Regions from separate parts of the Comamonas sp. E6 genome, predicted to be linked through region 1. Evidence: predicted binding sites of a transcription regulator. Region 1 holds the regulator's gene; each other region holds the start of a gene.
What was found. Region 1 encodes HrcA, which represses chaperone genes, less so after heat shock. Its sites were predicted from a motif close to TTAGCACTCNNNNNNNNNGAGTGCTAA; they were not measured.
Positions count from the first base shown of each region.

Region 1 (10,007 bases):
CCTTGGCAACGGGTTTGGGCGTGGCGCCGGTATGGCCTGCAACCAGAAAAGTGATGCTGTCCGTGCCCGCAGGACTGGCGGCATCGGCATGTTCCAGCTGCACTTCGAAACGGCCGCCCTTCATGCCCAGACTTTGCATGGACTGGGTGATGGCGCGTGACAGGCGTGGTGCTGCCAGGGTGCGCTGCTGCGAGATTTTGCGCGCCTCGGCCTGATACCTGAGGTGGGCGGCTTGCTCTTTGGCGCGCAGCCCCTCCACATCGACGGCAGCATCCAGCTGGTGCAGCTCCTGTTTCCAGCCTTCGAGCAGGGCGGGCAAGTCCTCGGGTGTGCGCTTGTAGCGGCGCGCCAGTTGCATCCACAGCGACAGGCGTTCATCGAGATCGGCCAGCAGCTCGGGATCCAGATCGGCGCGGCGCAGATAGGCCTGCAGCGAGTGACGGGCATCGTGCAACTGGGCCACACAGGAGCCCAGTACGTCGGCAATGCTCTGAAACTCAGGCTCAAGATGCTCCTGGTCCTGCAGCAGGTGGTGGGCCCTGCCCAATGGGGTGGCCGCTCCCGAATCGTCATCCTCCAGCAGTTGCAGGCAGGACTGGGCCGAGTCCATCAAGGTCTGCGCGTGTGACAGACGTGTGTGCTGGGCATTGAGCTCATCCCACTCTTCGGCGCGCGGCGACAGCTTGTCCAGCTCCGAAATCTGCCATTGCAGGCGTTCCCGTTCGCGTTGCAGATTGTCCTGGGCCGAGAGCGCCTGCTCCAGTGCCTGATGGTTCTGGCGCCAGTCCAGCCAAAGCGATTTGAGCTGGGCCGTTTCAATGCCGCCGTAGGTATCCAGCATGGCGCGTGCTGCATCCGGGCGGGTCAGGCTTTGCCAGGCATGCTGGCCGTGAATGTCGATCAGCTGATCGCCCAGATGGCGCAGCTGCGTGGCCGTGGCGGGAGAGCCGTTGATCCAGGCGCGGCTGCGGCCCAGACTGTCGATGACGCGGCGCAGCAGCAAATCCTGCTCCTGCGCAAAACCCGACTCTTCCAGCCATTCATGAAGATGGGATGGGCAATCGAACTCTGCGCAAATATCGGCCTGAGGGCAGCCTTCGCGCACCACCTGTGCATCGGCTCGTGCGCCCAGAACCAGTTGCAGAGCGTCGAGCATGATGGATTTGCCGGCCCCGGTTTCGCCGGTAAGCACCGTGAAGCCGGTCTGCCAGTCCAGATCGAGTGACTGGACAATCACAAAGTCCCGCAGGACGATGCGCTTCAAGGCCATGGTCAGACGCCTCCCTCGTTCCAGCCCAGTTTTTTGCGCAGGGTGTCGAAGTAATTCCAGCCCTTGGGGTGCAGAAAGTGCACGCTGTGATCGGCGCGCGTCACCAGGATGCGGTCACCATGCTGCAGCGATTTCAGTGACTGCATGTCAAAGTTCGCGCTGGCGTCGCCTCGGCCGCCCACCACCTCGATAGTCACTTCCTGAGCGTCGGAGAGCACGATGGGGCGGTTGGAGAGGTTGTGCGGCGCGATGGGCACCATCACCCAGGCCGGAATCGAAGGGTGCAGCATGGGGCCGCCGGCCGAGAGCGCATAGGCGGTGGAGCCCGTGGGGGTGGCCACGATCAAGCCGTCCGCGCGCTGGTTGGAGACAAAGCTGCCGCCGACCTCGATGCGCAGCTCCACCATGCCCGAGGTCGAGCCACGGTTGACCACCACATCATTCATGGCCTGGGCTTCAAACACGCACTGGCCGTCGCGCATGACGCGAGCATTCATCAGGGTGCGTTCGTCTTCCTCGTACTCGCCCTGCAATATGGGCGTGATGGAGGCTTCGAATTCATCCAGGGCGATATCGGTGACAAACCCCAGGCGTCCCTGGTTGATGCCGACCAGCGGCGTGCCATAGCGCGCCAGATGGCGGCACACGCCCAGCATGGTGCCGTCGCCGCCCACCACCAGGCCGAGGTCGCAATGCCTGCCCAGACCGTCCACGTCCATGCTCGGGTAATCGGGCAGGCCCGCATAGATGGCGGACTGGGTATCCAGAATCACCTCACAACCCAGGCTGCGCACGTAACCGGCAATCCGTTGCAGCGCTTCGCTGGCTGCATCGGACGGAACGCCTGCTGCGGGTGTGTGGTACTTGCCGATCAGGGCAATATGGTGGAACGTGGATGTCATCTGGGAAATTACATCATTAAAATGAAATCATGCTCGACGAACGTGCCAAGTTATTGCTCAAAGCGCTGATCGAGCGTTACATCGCTGACGGTCAACCAGTCGGCTCGCGCACTCTTTCACGTGCATCCGGGCTTGAATTGTCGCCTGCCACCATACGCAATGTGATGGCCGACCTGGAAGAGATGGGTCTGATCATCAGCCCTCACACATCGGCAGGCCGCGTGCCGACAGCCAGGGGATACCGCCTGTTTGTCGACACCATGCTGACTGTGGACCGCTGCGATCTTGTAACGCCCGGCCTGATGCCTGAACAGCCGCAGAAGGTAATTGCCAATGCGGCCAATCTGCTGTCCAACCTCTCCCAGTTCGTGGGTGTGGTCATGGTGCCGCGTCGCAGCTCCGTCTTCAAGCATATCGAGTTCGTGCGCCTGTCGGAGCGGCGCTTTCTGGTCATCATCGTCTCGCCCGAAGGCGATGTGCAAAACCGCGTGATCTTCACGGATGTGGATTACGAGTCCTCGCAACTGATAGAAGCCTCGAATTTCCTCAATCACCATTACGCCGGTTTGACAATGGAGGAGGTGCGCACGCGGCTGCAGACCGAGGTGGAGCAATTGCGGGGCCAGGTTGCCAGCCTCATGCAGGCAGCGGTGAATGTAGGCACTGAGGTCATGAGCAACCATGATCGCGAGGATGTGGTGATCGCCGGCGAGCGCAATCTGCTGTCCGTGAGCGATTTTTCCAGCGATATGGGCAATCTGCGCCGCGCTTTCGACCTGTTCGAGCAGAAAACGCAAATCCTTAGGTTGCTGGACTTCTCCAATCAGGCTGATGGCGTGCGCATTTACATCGGCGGCGAGAGCCAGACCGTGCCGTTTGAAGATTTGTCTGTAGTGAGTGCTCCCTATGAGCTCGACGGCAAGGTGGTTGGCACCTTGGGGGTGATCGGCCCCACGCGTATGCACTACGACAAGATGATCCAGATTGTCGATATCACATCCAAACTGGTGAGCAATGCTCTGAGTCACAAGCGTTAGGCCCTACAATGGCGAAGTTTTTCTGGTGGCAGCCACGGCTGTTGTCAGTGTTGGGGCGTTAGCTCAGTTGGTTAGAGCAGAGGACTCATAATCCTTTGGTCGTCGGTTCAAGTCCGCCACGCCCTACCAAGCTGCATGAAAGCCTGCCGTCTTCATTGATGGCAGGCTTTTTCTTTGCATGAACGTGAAAAAGTTGTCGATTTGGTCCGAGAGCCGTTTTTGCACTGCTAGAATACAACCCTGTTGCGGCTGTAGCTCAGCTGGATAGAGTACTTGGCTACGAACCAAGGGGTCGTGGGTTCGATTCCTGCCAGCCGCACCACAAAACGTCAAGCCTCAGAACTGAAAAGTTCTGAGGCTTTTTCGTTTCTGGGCTCAGGCTTTGGGTATCAGCAAGGTGAAGCTGCTGCCTTGGCCCAGCTGGCTGCTTATCTGCAGGCTGCCGCCATGACGCTGTGCCACGGTGCGCGTGAAGGCCAGGCCCAGGCCCACGCCATCCATGCGCTGGTGTTGCTGCAGGCGCTCGAAGGGCTGGCTGAGTCTGGCCAGCGATGCCTCGTCCATGCCTGAGCCGTGATCGCGCACGGCGATGCCCCATTGGCTGTCTTGCTCGACAACGGCGATTTCCACTTGGGCACCGCCATCCCCAGTCTGTGGCTTGCCGTATTTGATGGCATTGCTCAACAGGTTGATGACGGCGCGGTGCAGCAGGCCGGGGTCGCCATGCACGCAGGCTTCGGCATCCGGCAGCTCGAACACCAGTTGCATGTTCTGCTGCTGGGCAAGGGTCCAGCAATCCGAGACGGCCTGGTCCGCCAGCAGGCCCAGGTCCAGGACTTCGCTGCGGTATTGCTGCTGCTGGGCTCTGGCCAGATGCACAAAATCGTCTGCCAGCTGAAGAGACGACTGGGCATAGCCCTCAATGCGGTCAAACAGTGCATCTTGCGAATCGATGCGCTTGCCTGTGCGCTGCATCTCCAGCAAGGTGATGATGGAGCCTATCGGTGCACGGATATCGTGGGAGATGAACTGCATGGCCTGGTCGCGCTGGGCCTGTGCGCTGCGCAGGTCGCTGATATCGACCAGGGTGATGAGCCAGCCCGAGGTGGGCGGTGCCTCGAAGCTCTGGCTCAGCAGCATCAGATGGCGGCCCTGGGTGTCGCGCCCTTCGCTCTGGCGTGACAGCGTGGCTTGCTGCAATGCGCTGTGCGTGAGCAGTGGCGTGCTGCTGGCAGCGCGGCCGCCGTCGCTGCTGGCGCTGTTCAGGCCGTGGAGCAGGGCGACCAGATCGTCACCTTGCTGGAGTTTGTGCTCCAGGCTTTCGATATAGCGGTGCGCGGCCGTGTTGGCAAGCAGCAGCAGCCCCTCGCGGTCGCAGACAAAAGTGGCCGAGGGCAGCTGGCGCAGGCTTTCGCTGACGAAGTGATGCAATGCGCGCAGCTGGCGCGAGGCTTGCTCCACAGCGTCGATCCGCTGATCGAGTGCGTCGCTCTTGAGCGAGGGGGCGGGCAGGCCCTGGCCTTGCAGATCGCGCAGCTCCAGCGCCAGAAAGCGTGTGGCGGCGCGCAGGCGCAGCCAGCTCCAGAGCGGGTAGGCAAGCGACAGGCCCAGCAGTGCCGCCGCGGGGGCGGTCTGCACATGACCCCAACGCGGCGCCAAACCGGCTATCGACAGACTGAGCAAGGCCAGCAGGATGCTGGAAATCAGCCCGCCAGAAGGGCCGAGCCAGGCCAGAGCCAGCAGGCCCAGCAGCACGGGCAGCACATTGAGGCTGCGGTTGAGCGTGGCAGTGGCTGGCTCCAGATGTGTGTCCTCAAGGATGCCATTGAGCACATGGCCCAGCATCTCCACATTCGAGATCAGGCGCGCATCAAAGCCGATAGGGGCCGTGAATTTTTCGCCAAGACCTGCGGCAGTGGCTCCAATCAGCACGTATTTGCCGCGAAAAGCGACCGCTGGGATATTGCCGCGCAGGATGTCGATATAAGAGTAGGTGGTGAACGGCGAGCCCGGGCTGTTCTGGCGGTCCCGCGAAGCCCGGGCAAAAGCGATGAACTGGGGCTGCAGCTTTTGCCAGGAGTTGGCTGCAACCGAGTCTGCTGGAGGTGGGGCAGATGGTTGGCAGGGTCGGGTGGTCTGGCCCACGCAGTGCAGGCTCAGCGCCATATGCCACCAGAGCTGGCCGGCCTTGCCTTCCTGTGCATAAAAGCGTCGCACCACACCATCGGCATCCACAGGCATCTGGGTGTGCCCCAGAGCAGCAGCCTCGCTGGCAAGGCTCTGTAAAGGGGCGGTGGCGGCGCTTTGCGCGGCGCGCGTGACGGGCAGCACTACGTTGCCGCTTTTTTGCAGTGCTCGTTGCAGCAGCAGATCGTCGCCGGGGTAGTCCCAGTCTTCCTCGCTGAAGACCACATCCATGCCGATGGCGCGGGGCTGTCCTTGAGTGATGCGCTCCAGCACGGCGGCGTGCAGTGCACGCCGCCAGGGCCAGCGGCCTATGCTGTCGATGCTGTCATCGTCGATGGCCACGATGACAACATCGGGCGAGGCTGGACGCTGGTGAAGCCAGGCCGAGGTGTCCTGAATAATGCCGTTGAAACGTGCCAGCTGCCCCGGGCCGCTGAGCCACCAGGTCATGCCGAGCAGGAAAGCGCTGAGCAGCAGCCAGCTCAGGCGCAGGTCCTGCAAGCGGTTTTTACGCAGGTTGGGCGCTTCAACCATGTGGGTGACTCGGTGAGAAGCTCATAAAACAATAGCTTCCAGCGCTTGTCATATAAGTGATCAAGATATGAATCCTATGAAGCTTCATGGAATTCAAGCGCTGGCAGCTATGGTTTTTACTGGCGCATCAGGCGTGAACCGTCGCCGGAAGTCAGCGCCTGCCCCTCGGACGAGGTTACCCAGTTGCCGGTCTGGAATTGGCGCGCGACAGAGAGATTGCTGCGCAGGCCGTTGGCATCCTCGACCTGCATCTGCAGATAGTAGGTGCCAGGAGGCAGATCCTGCGTGCTCCACTGAGGCTGGGTTATCCAGGTGTCAATCAGGGGCGCAGTGAAACCGGCGTCGCTGGCCACCACGATACGGTAGCGTTGACCCTCTTCACCTGCCCAGTGAATATGGCTGCTGCCTTCGCCGGGCGCGCCGCCGATCTCCAGCTCGGGCGATTTGGGTGCCAGGGCCAGTTTCATCTTTTGCGGGGCTGCGAAAGGACCCGCATCCGGCTGGCCGTTGCCGAGCTTACGGATGCTGCCTACGCGCCACATATATTCGCCGACAGGCAGCTTGGCCAGCGCACTGGCAGGCAGGGCGCAGTCCTTGAGGTCGTTGGCGTCGATCAGCGGCTGGGCAAAGCTGCCGTCGGCGGTGGCTACCTGGATGCGGTAGGCCGAGGCTTCCGCTACCTGGGTGCATTGCAGGCCGTGCTGGCCCTGTCCGATGGTGGCTTCAGGTGCTGGAGACTCATAGAGCGGCGGCACCGGATGAGCTTTGACGCGCAACACTTGCAGGCTGCGTTTGCCAGGAATGCCGTTGGCGTCAATGGCGCGAATGGCCGCAATGTAGCTGCCGTCTTCGACACCCGTCAGGCGTGCTGGTGACCTTGTGAACATGCCGCCGCGCACGATCTGGGTCAGCTCCTTGTCCTGAGCGAGCAGCACTTGGTAGCGCACGGCACCAGCCATGGCTGGCAGGGGCAGGCTGACCCAGTTGGCGTCTTCGACAAGAGCGGGCCAGGCCGCAATATCGGGAGCACCCAGCATGGTTGTGGGCTTGCCGATCTGGCCGTTTGCGGAGACGGACAGACCTTGACCTGGCCTGAGCAAGGCTGAGGGCTGGCCCGTCTGCACGGCGACCGAGCCTTCGTCGACGGCAGCAGCCGTGCGGCCCTCGTCATCACTCATCACCAGAAACTGGGTGCCGCGCACGCTGGTCGAGGCCGCCGGGGTGCGCACCTCGAAGCGGCGCTCGCCATTGGCTTGCCTGGACACTTTTGCTTCAATTGCGCCCTCGCGCAGATCGATGATGGACTGCAGACTGCCGGCTCGGCCTTTGCGGCGCATCTGGCGCAGCTCGACATCGGATTCGGACTGCACGCGCACCAGTGAGCCATCTGCCAGGCGCACGGAGACAAAGGCGTTGGCCGGAACCTGGAGCGAATCGCCTTCCTGCAGCAACTGGCCTTTTTGCACGGGCTGAGGCGGCGCGTTGACGGAGTCTGCGAGATGGCTCGCAGAGCGTGTGCTTTGCACATCGCCTTGCACAAACACCACCGAAGCCATCGCTGCGCGCAACAGACGCGTGGGAATTTCCAGCACCGAACCGGGGCGCAGGCGCAGGGGGTTTTCCACCTTGTTGTGACTTTGCAGCGCTGTCCGGCGCTTGTGGTCGCCCAGATAGCGTGCTGCCAGCATCTCCAGCGTATCTCCAGTCACCACGCGGTGGGCAATGACATCGTTGCCGCGGGGAGTGATCTGGGCATGGGCCAGACCTGTTGCCGTCATCCCTCCAAACGCCACCCACAGCATGCCTGCACTCAGAATGGGCATCGGGGAGTGGACGGAAAAGAGGTTTTGACGTAAATCAGGCATTTTTTAAAGCTAGGTTATGGGGGGCTGCCGAACTCAGGCAGCTGGGGCTGCGGGCTGCGCAGCTTCGGGGACATCCAGGCGGTAACCATAGCCATAAACGGCTGAAATGGCATAGGGCTGACCGGCGCGCAGGTTCAGCAGATTGCGCAGGCGCGAGACATGGGTGTCCAGCGAGCGCGACTGCACCTCGGCGTTGTGGCCCCAGACGACTTCGCGCAGATGATCGCGCGAGAGCAAACGGCCCTGATTCTGGAACAGCGTCAGTGCCAGAGTGTATTCACGGTGCGTAACCTCCACGGGCTGGCCGTCCATCTCTATCCCATTGGTGGTGGTGAGAAAGCGGTAGGGGCCGAAGTCCAGCACGCTTTGTGCGGTCAGCGGATAGGCGCGGCGCAGCAGGGCGGAGATGCGAGCACGCAGCTCGCCCGCACGTATGGGCTTGATCATGAAGTCATCGGCGCCGCTGGCCAGGCCTTCGACAATGTCGGCCTCTTCGCTGCGGTGGGTCACGAAGATGACCGGCACTTCCTTGCTGATCTGCTCGCGCACCCAGCGCACGATATCCGGACCGCTGCTATCGGGCAGCTCCCAGTCAATCAGCAGCAAATCGAAGCTTTCGCGGCGCAGGGCTTGCTGCAGGGCGGCCCCCTTGAGGTAAGAGTGACAGCTATGTCCGGCTTCCGTCGCGACTTGTTGCAACAGTTCCAGTTGTAGCGGATCGTCATCCAGAGCAGCAATACGCATCGGTAGTTCCTTTAGTGCGAAGGATTACATCCACGCTGTCCTTTGAATTCGGAGGCAGCGTCCATCGGGCAGCGAGGAGCTATTGCTCGGCCGCCTCACGCAGTTGTTCCAGAGCCTGGATCACCAGGTCATCGCTGACACCATCCAGTGTCTGCAGGCACGGCTTGATGGCGGCCAGAGCCGTCGCGCCTTCGCGCTGCAACCGGGCGATGTTCTGCCCCGCTTCCTTGGGGGCGGTAAAGCCCAGGCTTTGCAGCAGCAGCTGACCGTCAGCGGCCACCAGCTTGAAGTAGAACTGGCCATCGGATTCGCGATACTGCTTGAACTGGGGCAGTGCAGTCTTGGCAGCCTTGGTCTTGGCCTTGCTGGCTTGCGCCAGGTTGCGGATGCCGACGGCGCCGCGCAGTTGCTGCAGCAAAGGAGTCGCCAGCTTGCGTGCCTTGATGGCACCGGCCTGAAGAATCTCTTCCAGCTCTGCCGGGTGGGCAATCAGGTATTCATAACGCTCGCGCATGGGGGCGATTTCACGGTCGATGCGCTCGAACAGGATCTGCTTGGCATCGCCCCAGGCAATGCCTTCGGCATATTGCTGGCGCAGGGCGGCACTTTCCTCTTCGCTGGCAAAGCCTTGATAGATCTGGAACAGGGCGGAGCCTTCGACTTCCTTGGCCTCGCCGGGGGCGCGCGAGTCGGTGGTGATGCTGTTGATGAGCTTCCTGAGTTGTTCACGTGGCGCAAACAGCGGAATCGTGTTGTTGTAGCTCTTGCTCATCTTGCGGCCGTCAAGGCCGGGCAGGGTGGCGACGGACTCCTCCACCACGGCCTCAGGCAGCGTGAAGTACTCGCCGCCGTAGATGTGGTTGAAGCTCGACGCCATGTCGCGCGCCATCTCCAGGTGTTGCACCTGATCGCGGCCCACAGGAACCTTGTTGGCGTTGAAGATCAGAATGTCGGCACCCATGAGCACGGGGTACATGAAGAGACCGGCGGTCACGCCGTCGTCAGGTTCGCTGCCGGATGCATTGTTCTTGTCCACCGCCGCCTTGTAGGCGTGGGCGCGGTTGAGCAGGCCCTTGCCAGTCACGCAGGTCAGGAACCAGGTCAGCTCCGGAATCTCGGGGATGTCCGACTGGCGGTAGAAGGTCACATGCTCGGGGTCGAGACCAGCGGCCAGCCAACTGGCGGCGATTTCGATGGTCGAGCGCTGAACGCGCTCGGGGTCCTGGCACTTGATGAGCGCGTGGTAGTCGGCCAGAAAGTAGAAGTTCTCCACATTCTTGTCGCGACTGGCTTCGATGGCGGGGCGCATCATGCCTGCGTAGTTGCCAAGGTGTGGGGTACCGCTGGGGGTGATGCCGGTCAGAAAACGGGTGGTGCTCATAGGGATCAACAACAGATATCAGTAGCAGACCAGGCGCTGGGTTCAGCGCAGCAAGGCCATGAAGGGGTAGAGGATCAGATCGATGGC
Region 1 is NZ_BBXH01000005.1:403,550-413,556, forward strand. It holds gene recN (DNA repair protein RecN) at 1-1,270, opposite strand, end outside; gene CSE6_RS02900 (NAD kinase) at 1,273-2,172, opposite strand; gene hrcA (heat-inducible transcriptional repressor HrcA) at 2,202-3,209, shown strand; tRNA gene CSE6_RS02910 (tRNA-Ile) at 3,262-3,338, shown strand; tRNA gene CSE6_RS02915 (tRNA-Arg) at 3,455-3,531, shown strand; gene CSE6_RS02920 (CHASE2 domain-containing protein) at 3,585-5,930, opposite strand; gene CSE6_RS02925 (FecR domain-containing protein) at 6,047-7,753, opposite strand; gene CSE6_RS02930 (response regulator transcription factor) at 7,829-8,539, opposite strand; gene CSE6_RS02935 (tryptophan--tRNA ligase) at 8,619-9,920, opposite strand; gene CSE6_RS02940 (site-2 protease family protein) at 9,963-10,007, opposite strand, start outside.

Region 2 (10,007 bases), on a different contig from region 1:
CTCCGGGTAGTCCCAGAAGGCTTCTTCGAGCTCCTGCAACTGCTCATGCTCGGCATCCGTCAGCAGTGCTGGCAGATCGGAGTAGTCCACATTTTCTGGGCCCTCTTCGAAGCGCTTGAGCACCGCAAACATGTCCTGCAGACACTGGCGCGTGATGGGCGCGCCTATGGCCTGCAGAGCCTGCAGGGTGAGCTGATGGTTGGCCAGCCCCCAGTTGCCCAGAAACTGCAGAAAGCCGCCGTTGTTGATATCGGCTTCCATGCGCCATAGAGCCACCAGCTCATGCTGGACCGGGGATATCCGGGTGATGTCCCATTGGGCGGCGAGCAGCGCGCCCATGGCCTGGTTGTAGAGACTGTCCTGATCCAGGTCCCAGACGCTGACCATGCCTGCAGCAGAGGGCTGCCACAGTGCCGGCCAGTTCAGACCGTGATCCTCATCGGTCAGCGCCCATGCTAGGCGTTGCTCGGGCGCGGCGCTTTCCAGGCGGATATGCCGCTTGATGGGCTCGGCCAGTTCACGTCCGTCGGCCAGTGCAAGCCAGATGGTCTGCTCGTCGATGCGAACGCCTGTGATGCGGTTGCTTTGTGGGTTCATGGTTCAGCTTTGTGCGGCGGTCTGATCCATCACCGTCTCGGCGGCCTGGTGCATCTTGGCCAGCTCGCGCGCGGGGACAGGGTGCTCGCCGTTGGCCATGCGTGTCAGCAGCGAGTGCAGCATCTCGGTGGACAGGCCGTGCAGCACCAGGCGGTAGGCCGCATACAGGGTGGACAGCGGCACCATGGGATGCTTGTTGTTGAGCAGCACCAGATGCTCGGGCGAGGCCAGAATTTTGGCGCAGTAAATGGCAACGGTTTCGTCGAGCTGCAGCGAGTTGCTGGCGCGCCAGAAGTCGTTGTCGGTCAGCAGCAACTGGTAGATGGGCGTGTACAGCTCGATGGCGCTTTGCAGGTCGATGACGTTGAAGCGCCCGCGCGGCATGTCTTCGAGCCTGAGATCGGGCTCGCGGATCATGGAGAAATCGGGCTCAGCCACGGGCACCAGTTCTTGCCCGTTCTCGCGCAGTGCCTTGTTCAGGCGAATCACGAAGTTGAAGAGGTTGAGGTCGTGCTTGAGAAACAGCTCGTCCTTTACATCGTCGATTTCCATGGGCATCAATGGCGCGGTGCTGACCTTGGTCGGGGCATTGGCGGCGACGAAGGCTAGTACCTGGGAGCCCAGATGAAAGTGGCGCATGATGAGCCAGTTGGCCTCTGGCGAGAGAAACTTCTTCATGCCGAAGGCCAGCAGGCGGTGCAGCAGCATGGAGTGCGACCAGCGCTTGGGCAGAAAGATCTTCAGCGCCTGAATGATGATCATGGACAGCCGCGCCAGCGGCCGCATGGCCGGCAGAAAGAACTGGCGCGAGCTGCTGCTGCAGTCGCGTAGCCAGGCGGCCTTGACGTCATCGGGCAAAGGCGTGCTCTGGTCGAGGTAGAGCGCCAGCCAGGGGCTGGGGTCGCGCTCGTCCCAGACATGGTCGTTGAACTCGTTCTTCATGAATCCTCCCGGTGCTTCTTGCTGTTTCTGGTTATCGCTCGGTCAGCACATGTTGGAACTGCATCAGGTACATGGCGGCCGTGTTGCGTGCGGTCTGCAGTATGGCCTGCTGGGCCGTGCCTTCGCTGTCCAGCTCCAGCGCCATCTGCACGGCCAGCAGCCAGCGCTCCAGGTGGTTCTCGTCGTTGGCACCGTGGTATTCGAGAAAGCGGAAGGCATCGGGCGGCAGCGGCAGGCTCTGGCGTAGCAGGGGCAGCAGGCTGGGAACGATGCGCTGGCCCGTGCCTTCGATGATGTAGATGGCGCCCAGCAGGCCGATCGGGTTGGGCGTGGCAGCCAGGCTGTGCAGATAGGCATTGAGCGCTTCGCCGCCGGGGTTGCGGCGCAGGCGGTTGATGTCGGTCTCGGTGCCGCCGGCCTTCAGATAGTCGCTGTGCAGAATCTTGAAGTCGTTCTGCTCCTCACCAGCATGCAGGTCGATCAGCGAGGCCAGCGTGGCGTAGTCACCGGTCAGCGAGGCCGCGCCTTCGCGCATCCACAGACTGCCTTCGCGCACCTGGGGAATCCAGTGGCTCATCCAGCGCAGATAGTCGGTGATCTGCAACTGGCGTGTGCGCATGCGCTGGAGCAGGGGCGTGCGCCAGACATTGCTGCGGTAGTCCTGCCAGATGCTGGCGAGCTCGGTCAGCAGTGGCGCCAGCTGCGATGGCGCAGCGGCCGGGTCATGGGGGGCAGCGATGGTGGATACATCGGGAAGAGCATCATCCGGCAGCGCCGCTGACTGTGCAGATTTCCAAGGGAAACTGGCCTCTGGAGCTTGCTCGGTAATCGCATCCAGCTCTACTTCCCATAGCATGTAGCCTGCGGTGAAGCGGCCCGACTCGGGGATGAAGCAGAGTACGGTGTCGCCTGCTTTCAGGCTCTGGCCCTGCTTTTGCAGAAACTCCGACAGCATGATGAAGATGGAGGCGGCACCCGTGTTGCCGCGCCAGGCCAGATTGCTCCACCAGCGCTCGCGTGGAATGCTGAGCTGGGCCTTGCCCAGCAGCTCGTCGACCACGGGAATGAAGCGCTCCGACGAATAGTGGCAGAGAAAGTGGTCTATGCCGCGCTCGGGCACCCAGCCCTGGTGGGCCAGGGCTGCATATTCGTGAATGCAGACATCGAACAGATGTGGCAGCAGGCGAATGTCCTGGCGCAGTGCCAGAGCGCCTGCGGCCTCGGCATCGCTCCAGGCAGGGAAGTCCAGATGGCTTTTGCCGCGATCGGCCGTCATGCCAAGCTGCATGCACACAGGGTAGTCGCCGGCAAAGCTGCGCTGGTGCGTCCACTTGAGCTTGAGGCGCAGTCCGTTGGCCTGGGGCAGGGCCTTGGGGCCGCCCAGCAGCACGGCGCCCGCGCCGTCGGACAGCATCCAGCGCAGAAAGTGGGCGTCGAAATCGGTGTCATAGCCCTGGGCTGCAAAGCGCGAACGCTTGAAAAGGCGCGAGGGCATTTCGCTGGCCACCGACAGGGCCAGCGCATGGGCGCCGCTTTCCACGGCCATGGCTGCGGCCTGCATGGCGCCCACACTGGCGGCGCAGACCCCATGCACAGAAAGCGTTTCCATGGGCGGGGCGGCCATTTCGCCCTGAATCATGCTGGCAAAGCCGGGCATCAGCGCGTCCCCCCCTGAGGAGCCGCTGGACAGAAAGCCGATATCGCGGAGCTTTTTGCCAGCCAGGGCCAGAGTCTCCTCGATGGCTCCGGCTGCCATCTGGGCGTTGCTGAATACCGTCTGGCCTTCACCATCAATGGCGTAATGACGGGTCTGGATGCCGTTCTCGGCCAGGATGCGGCGCTTGATGCGCTCGGAGATGCGGTTCAGCGGTGCGACAAACGCATCCATGCCAGCATTGTCCACAGGGGCACCAGGCAGAAACATGCCGGCAGATTGCAGATAGACGTTGGAATAGGCAACAGGCATAGATCCTCAACAGGTTTTTACTTCACAGCGTCGGGCGGCATCTGCGGCTGGGTTCTTGCCGCGGGCCAGACCAGACCCAATACAAACACGCGTCCCATATAAGGCAGCAGGCCACCTTCGTTCAATGCAGGTGTGACCCGTTGACGGTAAATGCGCTCATGCAGTCCGCTCAGTTCGGACCAGTGGGCATGCGGGCATTCATGGTGCGCGGTGTGCAGGCCAATATTAAAAAGCAGGGGGTTGACCAGGCCTTCAAAGTTGCGCGCGTAGTTCAGCTCGATACCTGGAGTATTGCGCTGTGCTCTGCTCAGCGGCCTTCCATCGGCGTGGGCATGTTGCAGGTAGTTGGTAGCCAGCAGCCAGTGCAGGCCGTGCAACTGGGGAACGATGATGAAGATCAACGCCTTTTGCCAGTCCAGCCAGAGAAAGAAGCCCCAGCTTCCCAGCCACAGCGCGTATTGCCCCATGCAGTAGCGAAAGGCGCCAGGCCAGTGACGGTGCAGATTGTTCAGCCAGCGAAAGAACAGCGGATACAGCACAAAAGCCGCCTGCACCGGGTGAATCAGATAGCCCCACAGATGATTGGTATCGCCGCCCCATTCTGGCCGGTAGGTGCGTGCCAGATCGCGCGGTCCATGGCGAAATCGATGGTGATTGGCCACATGGGCGGGCCAGAACACAAAGGTGGGGTGGCCTTGAAGCAGGGTCAGCCAGTAATCGGTGAAGCGGTTGGTCCAGCGTCCCCACCACATGCGCACATGGGTGTGGTTGTGGTGAATCACGCCTATTCCCAATGTCAGAAACAGCTCGATGCCGTAGAGAATGAAGCTGAAGCCATGCCTCCATTGCCACCACACGAGCAGCGGCAGCAGGAGCATGTAGAAGACGGATTGCCAGTCCCGCCAGTGGCGCAGGACTGGATATCGGCGCTGGCCTGGGTGCCTGCTCATTCAGTGACTGGAGCTTTTGGGGGTGTTGTCTGCGACCCGCGTGCGCATGAGCTGGTCCATGAAGGCCAGCGCAAAGCCATAGTTGCCTGCCGGGCGCGCGTGGTGCAGATGGTGACGGCGGCTGGCGGCCAGTGGATGGGTGTCGGGGACTGAAGGGAAAAAATCGTAGTTGGAATGGCCGATCAGATTCAGGATCAGGCTCAACACCGGCACCGAGGCCAGCGACCAGAAATAAAAGTCATGCACCAGCATGGGCAGCAAGATGATGTTGCCCAGCATCAGTGCCTCGATGGGGTGGAAGCTGTAGGTGGACCAGGGTGTGGTCACCACGGAGCGGTGATGGTCGCCGTGATAGCGCACCAGGCGGCGCGTGTGCAGCAGGCGGTGGTTGATCCAGAAGTGCACATCGTTCCAGATCAGCAGCGCAAAGATCTCCACAGCGATGCGCCCGGCGCTGGCGGTGGGCGAGAGCTGGGCCCAGCCTAGTTGCAGAAAGCCCCATGGAACGATCATGCCTGTGCCGAAGATCAGTATGGAATGAAAGGACTGGCGCCATTCACGCTTTAGCTGATCGGGCTTGAGCGGGCGCGTATCGAGCGGCTTGCCTATACCCGCGCGCGCGAGGGCCGCTGTCAGTGCTGCCATGAGCAGGCCGCCCAGCAGATAAATACCCCCGAAAAAAACCAGGCCCAATGCCATGACTTGCCAGGCATTGAGCTGCGTGAACCAGGTACCAGCGTCCATGAAGGCTCCAAAAGCGGTGGCGCTGCCCTAGATACAACAATGCGCCCGACGGCATAGCGTAAACCCATGCCTGTCGGGCGCATGATAAAGGACGCCGCAGTAGCTCTCGTTGATACCCGGAGTCGCTTCAGCGTGTGGGATGGAGGGAAACAGGCGCACTTCATTTGCGTGACAGCGAGCAAGCGCCGCCGCGCAGCGAGGCTGTCGTCCTCCTCGGGGGAAGCCGCAAAGCGGCTCAGGGGGCGTGTTTACTGCGCCGTGATTCCCTGCTCGCGAATGATGGTGCCCAGCGCCTTCACATCCTGCTGGATGCGGTTGCTCAGGCCCTCGGGCGAGCTGCCCACGGCTTGCCAGCCTTGCATGGACAGCTTCTGGCGCATCTCGGGCGTACGCACGATCTCGCTGACGGCGGCTGCCAGCTTGTCCACATGGGCCTTGGGCATGGATCTGGGAGCAGCCACGGCGTTCCAGATTTCCAGATCAAAGTTGTTGACGCCGAGCTCTTTGAGGCTGGGAAGGCCGGGAGCCAGCGGGCTGCGTGCCGCAGAGGTCACGCCAATGCCGTGCAGCTTGCCGGCCTGAATCTGTGCCATTGCCAGTGCCGGAGGGAGCATGGACAGCTTCAAATCGCCGCCCTGAATGCCGTTGAACACTTGGGGGTAGCCGGTATAGGGCACGTGCACGGCCTTGATGGCCGAGCGGCTCTTGAGCAGTTCCATGCCCAGATGGCCCACGGTACCGACACCGGGCGAGCCATAGCTCCATTTGTCGCCAGCCTTGGCGGCCGCTTCCATGAAGGCTTTGCCTTGTGGGGCCGACGCGGGGGCTACCAGCACCAGCGGAGCCACGCCGATCAGGCTCACGGGCTGCAGGTCCTTGATGGGGTCATAGCGCACGGCAGGGTTGAGCATCTTGGCAATGGTCATATTGCCGTTGATCATCACGCTGAAGGTGTAGCCATCAGCCTTGGCGACATATTCGCCGGCGATATTGCCGCCGGCCCCCACGCGGTTCTCCACGATGATGGTCTGACCCAGCTTCTTCTCCAATGGCTCGGCCAATGCGCGGGCCGTCAGATCGGGCGAGGAGCCTGCGGGGAAGCCCACGATCAGATGCAGGGGCTTGTCGGGCCAGTTGTCGGCTGCCATGGTGGCCGGAGCCATTGCTGTCGCCACCATGGCGACTCCTGCTGCAACCAGGCTGCGGCGGGACAGGTTCTTCAGGAGGCGCGAAGTGCGAATAGGCATGGCAGGTCTCTTGTGAATTCTTGATGGTTGATGGCTGCCCATGAGTGCAGCATGTCTTTCGACAAATAAAAAACCCGGAAATTATCCGGGTTTGAGGTTCAGCATTTCAGCCTTTTTAAGCCTTGCTGCGCAAGTTGGCGTTTACGCAAACTCGGCCAGCGCTTTTTTCATCTTTTTCATGGCGGCTACCTCAATTTGGCGAATGCGCTCGGCGCTCACACCGTATTCGGCAGCCAGCTCATGCAGCGTCATGCCGCCAGAGCCGTCGTCATTGACCTTGAGCCAGCGCTCTTCAACGATGCGGCGGCTGCGGTCATCCAGGCCCTCCAGGGCCAGGACCAGACCATCGGTCGCCAGATGATCGCGCTGACGCGATTCAAGCATGGCGGTAGGCTCGTGGCTGGCATCAGCCAGGTAGGCGATGGGGCCAAAGGCCTGCTCTCCGTCGTCGCTGGGAGAGGGATCCAGCAGCACATCGCCACCGGCCAGACGGGTTTCCATCTCGATGACTTCCTCACGCTTGACGTTGAGCTTTGCAGCAACCGCGTCAATTTCGTTCGAGGTCAGCGTCTCGCGCAGGGCCAGCTCTTCGTCCGCCATGGCGGCATCGGACTTCAGGTCATGCTTCATCGAGCGCAGATTGAAGAACAGCTTGCGTTGGGCCTTGGTCGTGGCGACCTTGACCATGCGCCAGTTCTTCAGAATGTACTCGTGGATTTCCGCCTTGATCCAGTGCATGGCGTAGCTGACCAGACGCACGCCCTGATCGGGGTCGAAGCGTTTGACAGCCTTCATCAGGCCCACATTGCCTTCCTGAATCAGGTCGCCGTGAGGCAGACCATAGCCCAGGTACTGGCGCGAGATGGAGACGACCAGACGCAGGTGGGACATCACCAGACGCCCGGCGGCGTCCAGATCATTGTGTTCTTTGAGCTTGCGAGCGTAGTCCTGCTCTTCCTCAAGGGTGAGCATTGGCATACGATTGACCGCCGAGATATAGGCATCCAGGTTGCCCAGCGGAGGTACCAGCGCCCAGGGGTTCGCGGGCGCCAAGGCAGTAGCAATGGAGCCGGAGGCAGTTTTCATTGCAGGTTTCCTTTCTTCCATGATCTTCATATTAGCACTCCGTTAGAGAGAGTGCTAAAGACAAAGTTCCCACAGCTTTTGTTGGTTTTTGACGGTTCAGGCGGCTCGTGTCGATTCGTGGAGAATTTTTTACATTCCCTTCGACCTCTCTCTTTCCCGGCATCTGCAGTAGTGCACTAGCTTGAATGAGAGGCCAGGTTGTGCAGGCTCGCTCTGATTAACGCCTCCAATGCCTTGGCCGCCGAGCTTCGAGGTGCGTGGCGGCGCATCACCATGCCCAAAGGACGTTGAATTCCGGGGGACGACAAAGGAATCTGCACAAGGCGGCCAGCTTGCAACAGCGATACGGCTGTTTCAGGTAGTGCGCTGATGCCCAGGCCCGCACTGACCAGAGCTCCTATGGTTGCAATATGGTCAACTTCAAAGACGGGAGCGAAATAGAGCCCTTTTGAGTGCAGATCCGCATCAATGTACTGGCGGACGCTGGCAGAACTGGGCATGGAGACATGCGGATAGTCCAGGGTGTTCTCGATCGGGACGGGACCTGCCTGCTTGGATAGAGGATGGTCATCGGGACAGATGAGAAAGAACTGGTCCTCCATCAATTGCTCATAGGCGAGGTCTTCTTGCTTGGGATCTGCTGCAGTGAGTGCAAAGTCGACCTTGCCATCACGAACGAGATCAAACGCAGGGCCCGATAAGGTATCAAGCAAGGACAAGCGTACCCCGGGATGAATCCGCGTGAATTCGGCAAAGACCTTTGGCAGCAGCGAGGCGGCCAAAGAAGGAAGTGCTGCAACAGTCACCGATCCCGTTCTGAGCTGGACGGTGTCCGTCACGGCCCGTAGGGCTCGCTGCGTATCTCGCAAGATCTCCTGGGCATGGGCAATAAAAACATGCCCCGCATCGGTCAGCTCGACAGCGCGAGTGGTGCGCTCAAACAGTTTTGCTCCGATCTGGGCTTCCACACGCGCAATCAGGGCCGACAGCGCAGATTGGGAGAGGTGAACCAGGAGGGCGGCTTGACCAAAGCTCTTGGTTTGGCTCAGGGCTACTACCGCTCTCAGGTCTTTGGTTGATAGATTGGCTTCCACCACAGCAGTATAGGTAGCGGAGCTGCAGCGTCCTGGAGCTCCGTTATCTTCGCTTATTCAGCCTTGATGTCGCTGTCTTTGATCAATCGGGCCCACTTGGCGTACTCGGCGTTGATGATCTTGGCCGACTCGTCCGGCGTGCTGTAGGTAGCAATAGTGCCCTGGGCGAGCATGGAGTCCTTGACATCCTGCTTGGACAGAATCACTTTCAGCGCTGAATTGATCTTCTGAATGACTGCACCTGGAGTTCCTGCAGGTGCCGAAAGTGCAAACATGGAGCTGACCTGCATGTCTGGAAATCCAGCTTCCACGGCAGTAGCGATGTCCGGAATCGAGGCAACGCGTTCTTTGGTCGTTGTGGCCAGGGCCCGGAGCTTGCCTGCCTTGATCTGGCTTTGTGCGGCAGGAACGGTGTCAATCATGGCGTTGACCTGACCGCCGAGCAGATCGGAAAGAGCGGGTCCGCTGCCTTTGTAGGGCACATGAACGACTTCAACCTGTGTCTGACGCTTGAACATCTCGATCGAGAGATGCTGAGGCGAGCCATTGCCTGCGGATGCAAACGTGACGCTGCCGGGGCTGGCCTTGGCAAGCGCTACCAGCTCCTTGACGGACTTCGCCTGAACATTGGGGTTGACCACAAATACCAGCGGAACGGTACCTACGACGGAGATATGAGAGAAGCTCTTATGGATGTCAAAAGGAGTCGCAGCAGGCGTTAGCGCTGCATTGATGGTGTGGCTTGTGAATGCACCCATCAGCAAGGTGTAGCCATCAGCAGGTGATTTGGCGACTTGACCTGCACCAAGGCTACCGCCTGCTCCGGCGCGATTGTCGACGACGAACTGCTGCCCGAGTGCGTCTGAAAGCTGCTTGGCAAGAACGCGGCCGATGACATCTGTCGCTCCGCCCGGCGCATAGGGAACCACCAGCCTCACGGGTTTGGTGGGGTAGTCAGTTTGCGCACAGGCTGCTCCCGATGCACCAGATGCGACGAGGGCGGTTGCAACCAGGTTAATGAGATTGCGGCGGCGCATGCCCGGATTAACGAGTTCTGTGGGTTTCATGAAGTCTCCTTAGGGTTTTCAGGTATGCGCTTTCTTGTTTGAGCGCTCGATTTTTCTTTTAATCAATAATATTATTAATAATCAGTGCATCAACAGTGGTTAACCCTCCCATGACGAACAAGCCAGACCAGCAAGCCACGATTCATCCGGAAGCCGCTTCGAGCGGCATTTCCAAAGGACTCACCAACTACGGTGATCGCGGTTTCTCTCTCTTTTTGCGAAAGGCCTTCATCAAGGGGGCGGGCTATACCGACAAGGCGCTGGACAGACCTGTGATTGGTATCTCGAACACAGGCAGCTCTTACAACCCTTGT
Region 2 is NZ_BBXH01000014.1:13,040-23,046, reverse strand. It holds gene CSE6_RS13060 (DUF4375 domain-containing protein) at 1-597, opposite strand, end outside; gene CSE6_RS13055 (hypothetical protein) at 601-1,539, opposite strand; gene CSE6_RS13050 (StlD/DarB family beta-ketosynthase) at 1,571-3,505, opposite strand; gene CSE6_RS13045 (fatty acid desaturase) at 3,523-4,455, opposite strand; gene CSE6_RS13040 (sterol desaturase family protein) at 4,456-5,199, opposite strand; gene CSE6_RS13035 (tripartite tricarboxylate transporter substrate binding protein) at 5,448-6,446, opposite strand; gene rpoH (RNA polymerase sigma factor RpoH) at 6,588-7,532, opposite strand; gene CSE6_RS13025 (LysR family transcriptional regulator) at 7,709-8,626, opposite strand; gene CSE6_RS13020 (tripartite tricarboxylate transporter substrate binding protein) at 8,680-9,693, opposite strand; gene CSE6_RS13015 (IlvD/Edd family dehydratase) at 9,804-10,007, shown strand, end outside.
Region 2: the regulator HrcA is predicted to act here: its motif matches at 7,564-7,590, upstream of rpoH (RNA polymerase sigma factor RpoH).

Region 3 (10,007 bases), 200 kb from region 1:
CGATCATGCACTCGGTGGTCAGCAGCAGGGAAGCCACGGAAGCGGCGTTCTGCAGAGCAGTGCGAGTCACCTTGGTGGGATCCAGGATACCCATTTCCAGCATGTCGCCGTAGGTGTCGTTGGCAGCGTTGAAGCCGTAGTTGCCGGAACCGTTCAGCACGGCGTTCACGACCACCGAGGGCTCGCCACCGGCGTTGGCCACGATTTCGCGCAGAGGTGCTTCGATAGCCTTGAGCACCAGCTTGATGCCGGCGTCTTGTTCGGCATTGCCGGTAGCCAGGGCGCCAACGGCTTGCTTGGCGCGCAGCAGGGCCACGCCACCGCCGGCCACGATGCCTTCTTCCACAGCAGCGCGGGTAGCGTGCAGGGCGTCTTCCACGCGGGCCTTCTTTTCCTTCATTTCGACTTCGGTGGCAGCGCCAACCTTGATCACGGCAACACCGCCGGCCAGCTTGGCCACGCGCTCTTGCAGCTTTTCACGGTCGTAGTCGGAAGTGGCTTCTTCGATCTGGATGCGGATTTGCTTCACGCGGGCTTCGATTTCGTCAGCAGCGCCAGCACCGTCGATGATGGTGGTGTTTTCCTTGCCGATTTCGACGCGAGCAGCCTGGCCCAGATCTTCCAGAGTCACCTTGTCCAGCGACAGGCCCACTTCTTCAGCGATGACCTTGCCGCCAGTCAGGATGGCGATGTCTTCCAGCATGGCCTTGCGACGGTCGCCGAAGCCGGGAGCCTTCACAGCCACAACCTTCAGGATGCCGCGGATGGTGTTCACCACCAGAGTCGCCAGGGCTTCGCCTTCGACGTCTTCGGCAATGATCAGCAGGGGACGGCCGGCCTTGGCCACAGCTTCCAGCGTGGGCAGCAGGTCGCGGATGTTGCTGATCTTCTTGTCGAACAGCAGCACGAAGGGGTTGTCCAGAATCGCGGCTTGCTTTTCGGGGTTGTTGATGAAGTAGGGCGACAGGTAGCCGCGGTCGAATTGCATGCCTTCGACGACATCCAGTTCGTTGGCCAGGCTCTTGCCTTCTTCAACGGTGATCACGCCTTCCTTGCCGACCTTGTCCATGGCTTGAGCGATGATTTCGCCCACGTCGGAGTCGGAGTTGGCGGAGATCGTGCCCACTTGAGCGATTTCCTTGGAAGTGGTGGTGGCCTTGGATTGCTTCTTCAGCTCTTCCACCAGGGCGGCGACAGCCTTGTCGATGCCGCGCTTCAGGTCCATGGGGTTCAGACCGGCGGCCACGTACTTGGAGCCTTCGCGCACGATGGCTTGGGCCAGCACGGTAGCGGTGGTCGTGCCGTCACCAGCGATGTCGTTGGTCTTGGAGGCCACTTCCTTCACGAGCTGGGCGCCCATGTTCTGCAGCTTGTCCTTGAGTTCGATTTCCTTGGCCACGGACACGCCGTCCTTGGTCACGGTGGGGGCGCCGAAGGAGCGCTCCAGCACCACATTGCGACCCTTGGGGCCCAGGGTAACCTTGACTGCGTTAGCCAGGATGTTCACGCCTTCAACCATGCGTGCACGTGCTTCACCGCCGAAAACTACGTCTTTTGCTGCCATTTTTGGCTCCTAAAGAATGAGGTTCAATTGGGCTGCCAGCACTTGTCAATCAGTCGCCGACAGCCATGAAGAGGGGGAGGTGTTCGGGAAGGATTACTTCTCGACGACTGCGAACAGGTCGTCTTCCTTCATGACCAGCAGCTCGTCGCCGTGGATCTTCACGGTTTGGCCAGAGTACTTGCCGAACAGAACGCGGTCGCCGACCTTCACGTTCAGAGCGATCAGCTCGCCCTTGTCATTGCGCTTGCCGGGACCCACAGCCAGCACTTCGCCCTGGTCAGGCTTCTCGGTGGCAGCATCAGGGAGCACGATGCCCGAGGCTGTCTTGGTTTCGTTTTCGAGGCGCTTGACGATCACGCGATCGTGCAGGGGACGCAGGTTCATACCAACTCCTAAATACATCAACAAAGTTGAAACAAGACTTGCCAGCCATCCTGGCCGACATTCGGAATATCTAGGGTCAAGCTGTTAGCACTCAACCCCATTGAGTGCTAATAATAAGGCAATTTCTCGCGCTTTCAAGACCTCTCCCCAGCCGTTCGCAGGACAAATCTGCGAGGAAACAGGGTTTGTTCTTAGTCATGTGTAACGTGTTTTTACAAATAGGCCTGGCTTTTGCTCTGGCAGAACATGCCTCTAGAAACCATGACTGCCCCGGCGCAGCGCGCCCAGGATCTGCTGCAGACAGACGTCTTCATTCCTCATATGCGCCAGGTCGGGCGCTGCGAGAGTTCGCTCAGGGAGCTGAATCTGATGTGGCGGCTCATAGAGTCCTCAGCCAAGATGAATTGCCCTCAGGAAGCGCAGGCCTTGTTGCCCATGATGGCCGCCACGCGTGGCGGCTTCGAGCGGCTGGAGCAGGAGCTGGTGCAGTCCATGGTGATGCAGGCGGTGACGGGGGTGACAGCGGGGCTGGCCAGTCAGGCACAGCATCTGATCGATACCCTGGTGCGCAATCTCTACGAGCGCACGGCCGACGTGGGGTTTCTGGCGACCGACGCCATGCTGTGCCAGTTCATGGCCGCAGCGGATGGCGACGAGGCGGCCATCACCCAGCGTCTGCGTGCCTACCGAAGCAAGTACACGGTCTACGCGGACATTCTGCTGCTGGATGCCGAAGGTCGGGTGCGAGCGAGTGCGCGCGAGAGGAGTCAGGCCGCAGATCAGCCATGCCGGGATACATTGATTGCCCGCGCTCTGCAAAGCCCGGGCTTTGTGCAGAGTTTCGGTGCCACCGACCTGCTGCCAGGGCACGGCAGCGCGTTGATCTATGCGCATCGCATGCTGCACGCCGGCAACCGCCAGCCTATTGGCGTGCTGTGCCTGTGTTTTGACTTTGATGGCGAGATGCAAGGCATCTGGAGCGGCCGAGACCGGACAGACGGTAGCGGCGCGCCCGAAGCTCAGACCAGCATCGCCCTGTTGCTCGATGATCGGGGACTGGTGCTGGCCAGCAGCGATCCGCACTGGATTGGTGTGGGTGCGAACGTGCGGCCTCACCGTGATGGTGCGGATTCGCTGTATGTACATGGAGGACGCACCTATCTGGTGCAATCGGCGGCCTCGGCAGGCTATCAAGGCTATATGGGCCCCCAGGGCTGGCGGGCGCAGATCATGACGCCGCTGGAGCTGGCCTTCGGTCTTCAATCGCAAGCAGGTCTGGATGGGCTGGATGCCGCGGTGGCCCAGGGCCTGCTGGCACATGCACATCGCTTCTGCCCACCCCTGCATGCCATACGCAGCGCAGCGGACACCATACGTCGTGTGGTCTGGAACGGCCGCGTCATGACAGCAGGCAAGCAGATGGACAACACGCGGCTGCAGGCCGTGCTGGAGCAGATTGGCGAGACGGGGGCGCGGACCAACGAGGTCTTCTCCCAGTCCATCGATGCGCTCTACGGCACGGTGCTCAACACCGCACTGAGAGACAACAGCCTGTTGACCAGTCTGCTGGTGGATCTGCTCGATCGCAATCTCTATGAGCGTGCCAACGACTGCCGCTGGTGGGCCTTGACGCCGCAGCTGTCCGAATTGCTCGAGGACCTGGCCTTGGGCGAGACGGCCCCGGATCAGGTGAGCGAGGCCTGTGCGCTGCTCACCGCCATTCACGACCTGTATACGGTCTACCAGCAAATCATGGTCTATGACGTTCGCGGCAGGGTCGTGGCCGTCAGTCAGCGAGGCCGCCCCGATGCCGAGATCCGTGGGCTGCTGGGCACCTATATAGAGACGGACAGCCTGCACCAGGTTCTGGCGCTGGGCGGGACCCAGGCCTATCACGTCTCGCCATGGCGCCCTTGTGTTCAGCACGAGGAGGACGGCCCGACCTATGTCTATCACGCGGCCATACGCAATGCCGATGGCGTGGTGCTGGGCGGAATCGGCCTGGTGTTCCATGCACAGCGTGAATTCAAGGCCATGCTTGAGGGCGTGACCGGTGTTCAGGCGGCAGGCGGCAGGCGGGTGGCCTATCTGAACCGCTCGGGCCTGGTCATGTCTTCCTCGGATGTGCAGCTGCAGCCGGGCATGCAGCTGGATCTGCCGCCGCAGATGCTGGCCCTGGCATCTGGACAGAGCATGGCCCGCGCCATGGTGTATCAGGGCCAGTATTGCGTGGTGGCGATCACGGCGGGCAGCGGTTACCGGGAGTTCAAGCGCAGCGACGGCTATAGCGAAGAGGTGCTGGCCTTGTCCGTGCAGGCGTTTGGTGCCGTGCAGGACGATGCGCTGGCGGCCGTCTCTCGCCGCAACACCAGGGTGCAAAGCCTGGCGGCGGCCAGCCAGGGCAGTGCCGCGGGCATGGAGATGGCGACCTTTTTTGTGGGGTGCAGCGTGCTCGCCGTGGATGCTGCCTGCGTGCTCGAGGCTCAGAGTGCCTCGGCCATCGCCCCCGTTTCAGCCGGTCGCTTGCCGCATTGCGTGGGCACGCTGGCGCGGCGCAGCCAAGGGGTTGTGGCTGGCTATGTCTGGGTATTCGATCTGGGGGAGCTGCTTTTTGGCAAGCCCGTGACCAGGACGGCGCAAAGCCAGGTGATCGTGCTGGAGCACAGGGGGCTCAAGCTGGGTGTGCTGGTCAGCGATCTCGAAGGGGTGGCGCGATTCGAGAGCGGGCAGCTGCGACTGGCCCCTGCAATGGCGGGTGCGGCGGATCAGCTGGTTGACCGCTTGATCCGGGCCAATGACGGCGATTTGCTCATCCAGTGCCTGAACGTGGCGGCCCTGGTGCGCATGCTCAAGGCACCGCAGCCGGCGGAGCAGGCTGCTGGCGGCTGAACGGCCGGGCTGCTTATTGAACCGGGAACGGGTTTTTTTCGTCGCGCGGCGCGCTGAAGTCCACGCTGGGCGTGGTCTTGATCTCGTACTGGCCGCGATCCTTGCCTTCGATCCACTTTGGGGGCTTGCCGCGGCCGGTCCAGGTCGCACCACTTTCGGGGTCGTAGTACCTGGCCTCGACCTTTTTCTTTTCTTCAGGCTTCCAGGGGAAAACCTGCTGAGAGGTAAAGCCGAAGGTGGCGATCAGTTGCTTGACGGTGGCCAGGGCTTCCTTGGCTTCGGTGCTGCGCGCTTCTTCGATGCGCTTGTCCAGCGCATTTTTCTGAGCGATGAGTTCTTGATAGCTTGGCATTCTGGATTCCAGAGATAGTGTGAAAGGTCAGCACTGATTGCCGCCTTTGTTATTGTTTTGCAAAACCATTCATTTTGGCGCAAGCGCGAACGCGCCGCATTGTTGATGTTGCGTACACTCAATCTGCAAAGGGGCGCGCATCACTTCGAAGGGCTGCACACATCACTCTGGATGATCCGGCCTGGGGCTCAAGCCTGTTTGTCACCCGTGGCCATGGCCTGCAGGGCCGAGCCCGTCATGCGATAGCGGATCCACTCGGTCTGTGGCAGGGCGCCCAGGCTGTCATAGAACTTGATGGAGGGCGTGTTCCAGTCCAGGCAACTCCATTCAAAGCGGCCGCAGTCCTTTTCCATGGCGATCCGGGCCAGATGCTGGAGCAGGGCCTTGCCGGCGCCGTGGCCGCGGGCGTCAGGCGTGATGTACAGATCTTCCAGATACAGGCCATGCAGGCCCTGCCAGGTGGAATAGTTGAAGAAATACACGGCAAAGCCCACGGCCTGGCCGTCAATCTCGCAGATCAGGCCGAAGACAGCCGGGTTGGCGCAGAACAGCGTGCGACGCACATGGTCGGGCGTGGCCTTGACTTCGTGCTCGGCCTTTTCATAGATGGCGAGTTCGCGTACGAAGTGCAGGATCAGGTCGATGTCTTGCTCGGTGGCGGGGCGGATATGGAGCTGGCTCATTAAATATTAGGAAAAAGTGGCTCAAGCGCTTGATGGTAAAGCGCTCGCAGCTATGGTTTTGTTGTATCAGGCGACCTGGCGCTCGGGCTCGCTCTGAGCCAGAGTCACGGGCAGGAACTGGCACAAGATCTGGAAATGGTCCTCGAAGAACTCGGCCTCCATGCGGGGCAGATCGGCAATCGGCACCCAGCGGGCCAGGGCGGCGTCGTCCGCACCCTGTACCGGAGGCAGGCTGGGCTGCACGCCCAGATCCAGATAGTGCACATGGGTAATGGTACGCCCGCGCAGGCTGCGGTCCGGGTGATCGAAGACCTGCACGGCCTGCAGGGCCGCCAGCAAATCGGCCTCGCTGATGGAGGAGCAGGTTTCTTCACGCAGCTCGCGCATGCAGGATTGCCAGAGGCTGTCGCGCTGCTCGAGAAAGCCGCCGGGCAGCGCCCAGAGGCCCTGGCCCGGCGCATGGCCGCGCTGGATCAGCAACACCTGGTCCTGGCCCTTGGCACGGCAGCGCAGCAGCGCATCCACGGTGACGAACACCGGTGCATAAGGCGCCTTGGCCCAGGCCCGCTTGTAGTCCTGCAGCATATGCCATTCCTTTTGCAGGCGCAGATACAGCGGTGTCTGGGCCCAGCGGCGCAGAAAGTCCAGCGTGCTCTCGGGCATCTGGGAGGAAAGCCTGGCCAGGGCGGCATCCATGGTTTCGGGCGAGGCGCCGCCTTCACCGAAGAAGATTTCGCGAAGCGGAGTGGCGTCGAACTGGCCCAGGCGCGGCAGGCTGATCAGCTCCCAGCCCGGAAAGCGGGCCAGATAGCTGCTGCTGGAGTCCTTGAAATGCCCGACCAGGGCCACGCTCGCGCCCTCGGGCACATGGGCTTGCACGGCTTCGCGTACGGCATGCACCCACAGCGGCTCGTTGTAATAGTCGCGCACGGGCACGCAGCGCACGCGCTCGGCATCCTCTTTCGATAACGCATTGCGCAACATCTGCGCGCGCTCCTGCCAGCTGAACGGGTTTTTGGGATTGGGGGCCTGCCAGGCGCTGCCCAGTACCACCACGACCTGGCGAGCTCGCTCCAGTGCGGCATGCAGCAAGGCCATATGGCCGTTGTGCAGTGGCTGAAAGCGGCCGATCAGCACGGCAGTATGCAGGGGCACGGAGGTGGGCAGGGTCTCGGGTGCGGCGGCGATGACACGCTTGCTGGAGGTGTTGGGACTGGCTTGAGGCATGAGAGCGAAACCCGTACAGAAATCGGCGCCCACAAGGGCAAATATGGATAAAAACGCGCTAAACGTTTACTGGGTAAGCGAAATTAGCTCACTTTTTAATGTTTAACCAGGCCCGGTACGGCCAAAGTCGGCATTCGAGACAGGCTGCCAGGTGCTCGGCCGCACCTAAGGTGCTGCAAGGCTTTGCCAGCTAGTCTCAAGCAGGTGCCGGGCATTGCTACTCGTAGTGTGCCGCAATCGGCATCTGCCGGCCCGTGCCAAAGGCCCGTGGGCGTACTCTGAGCATGGGCGGAGCCTGGCGGCGCTTGTATTCGCTGCGAAACACCAGCTTTTGCACCCGGGCAATGGTCTCGGGCCCGCCGGCCTGGGTGTGCAGCCTGGCCACAAAGGCAGCGGCATGCGCATATTCCTTGCTGGACAGATGCTGGCCCTCGATATGCCATTTGAGAATCTCGTCGAGCACGGCATAGGGCGGCAGGCTGTCCTCGTCCTTCTGGCCGGGAGCCAGCTCGGCCGAGGGCGGCTTGTCGATGATGGTCTGCGGGATCAGCTCGCGGCCAGCATGGCGGTTGATATGGCGCGACAGCTCGAAGACCTCGGTCTTGTACAGATCTCCGAGCAGGCCCAGACCGCCGTTGGTGTCGCCATACAGGGTGCAGTAGCCCACCGAGACTTCGGACTTGTTGCCCGTGGTCAGCAGCAGATGGCCGAAGGCATTGGAAAACTCCATCAGCGTGGTGCCGCGTGCGCGGGCCTGCAGATTCTCCAGCGCCAGGCCCTTGAGCGGCTCGCCAAAGCTGGCCTCGAACTGGCGTGCATAGGTGGTGACCAGCTCCTTGATTGGATGCTCGTAGAGTCTGATGCCCAGATTGCGGCACAGCAGCACGGAGTCGTCGACCGAGCCCGCCGAGGAGTAGCTCGACGGCATGGTGATGCCGACCACGTTGTCCGCTCCCAGGGCATCGACGGCCAGAGCCAGCGTCAAGGCCGAATCGATGCCGCCCGAGCTGCCCACCACCACCTGCTTGAAGCCGCAGCGGCGCGCATAGTCGCGCAGGCCCAGCACGATCTGCTGACGGTAGAACTCCATGGTGGCCAGGCCTTGCGTCGGCACGGCAAGCAAGGCAGTGCCGTCGCAGGCCTGAAACCGGCCCTGCGCATTCAGCTCCAGCGTGCAGACATCTTCCTCGAAGCGCCTGGCTTCAAAAACCAGTCCTGCCTCGGGCTCGACGGCAAACGATGCGCCGTCGAACACGATCTGGTCCTGGCCGCCGATCTGGTTGATGTAGAGGATGGCCAGCTTGTGGCGTGCCGCCGCCTGGGTGAAGATCTCGTGACGCTGCTCGCGCTTGCCCAGGTGGCTGGGGCTGGCGTTGATGCTGATGACCAGGTCGGGGGCCGCATCGCCCATGCGCACGAACGGGTTGGTGGCGTAGTCGGCGCCCTGGTCGTTCCAGCCGTCCTCGCAGACCAGAAAGCCCACCTGGCAGTTGCCCACGCGCAGCACCTTGGCCGTGTCGGCTCCGGGCTCGAAGTGGCGGCGCTCGTCAAAGATGTTGTAGGTGGGCAGCAGTTGCTTGTCGTACTGCAGGCGGATCTGTCCGTTCTTGAGCACCAGCAGGCTGTTGTGCAGCGGTTTGCCGGGGCCATCGTGTCGAGTCGGCGCGCCCACGACCCAGTGCAGATCGGGGAACTGGCACGTGGCCTGCAGCAACTCCTGCAGACCTGCATCCAGTCTTTGCAGAAAGCTGGGCTCGTCCAGCAGGTCGCCGGGGTAGTAGCCGCACAGCGACAGCTCGGAAAACACCACCAGGTCGGCCTGTTCGGCCGCGGCCCTGGTTGCGGCTTCTCTCATGCGGCGGATATTGCCGCTGATGTCGCCCACCATGTAGTTGAGCTGGGCGAGGGTGACTTTCAGCATGGTTTTCTCCAGGGAATCAGGCGGCCTTGGCAGCAGGCTCAGGGATGTTGAAGACCTGGCGCAGATAGGCCAGATAGGTCTCGTCGTTGCACAGCGTCTTGCCGGGCGAGTCCGAAATCTTGGCTACGGGCTGGCCATTGGCATGGGTCAGCTTCATCACGATATTGATCGTGGTCAGTCCCATGTCATTGGTCAATCGCGTGCCTATGCCGAAGCCGCACTGGATGCGATCTGCAAAGCGGTGGTAGAGCGCCAGGGCCGTGTCCAGGTCCAGTCCGTCCGAGAACACCAGGCGCTTGCTCTGCGGCGCAATGCGCAGCTTTTCATAGTGGGCAATGGCCTTCTCGCCCCACTCGAAGGGATCGCCGGAGTCATGGCGCAGGCCGTCGAAGAGCTTGGCAAAGTACATGTCGAAGTCGGCCAGAAAGGCGTCCATGCCCACGGTATCGGTCAGGGCGATACCCAGGTCGCCGCGGTATTCCTGCACCCAGTCCTCGAGGGCGGCCACCTGGAAGTCGCGCAGGCGCACGCCCAGGGCCTGATAGGTCTGCAGATACTCATGGGCCATGGTGCCAATGGGCACCAGGTTCAGGTCGCGAGCCAGCAGCACGTTGGACGTGCCCTTGAACCACTGCGCGGTCTCCTGGGCAAAGGCCTGTACCACCTCGCGCTGCCAGGCTCCCGAGAAGCGGCGGCGCACGCCGAAGTCAAACAGCTCGAAGGGGTTGTGCAGCCTGGCCTCGACAGCCAGATGCTTGAGCTGGGCCAGCTTGACCTGCAGGCGCTTGCGGCCTTCGATCAGGGCGGCCTCGGCATCGAAGCGGCGGAAGTACAGCTCGTTGACGATGGCCAGCACATAGATCTCGAAGCCCATCACATGAACTTGCGGGCCCTTGGCGACGATATGGAGCCGGTCGCCCTCGGCCCAGGCGCGGATGAAGGCACGCTGGAACTGGAAGATGCGCAGAAAGTCGATGAAGTCGCTCT
Region 3 is NZ_BBXH01000005.1:203,103-213,109, forward strand. It holds gene groL (chaperonin GroEL) at 1-1,564, opposite strand, end outside; gene groES (co-chaperone GroES) at 1,658-1,948, opposite strand; gene CSE6_RS01965 (chemotaxis protein CheW) at 2,195-4,837, shown strand; gene CSE6_RS01970 (H-NS family nucleoid-associated regulatory protein) at 4,851-5,189, opposite strand; gene CSE6_RS01975 (GNAT family N-acetyltransferase) at 5,378-5,872, opposite strand; gene CSE6_RS01980 (bifunctional nicotinamide-nucleotide adenylyltransferase/Nudix hydroxylase) at 5,939-7,099, opposite strand; gene CSE6_RS01985 (NAD+ synthase) at 7,317-9,020, opposite strand; gene pncB (nicotinate phosphoribosyltransferase) at 9,037-10,007, opposite strand, start outside.
Region 3: the regulator HrcA is predicted to act here: its motif matches at 2,033-2,059, upstream of groES (co-chaperone GroES).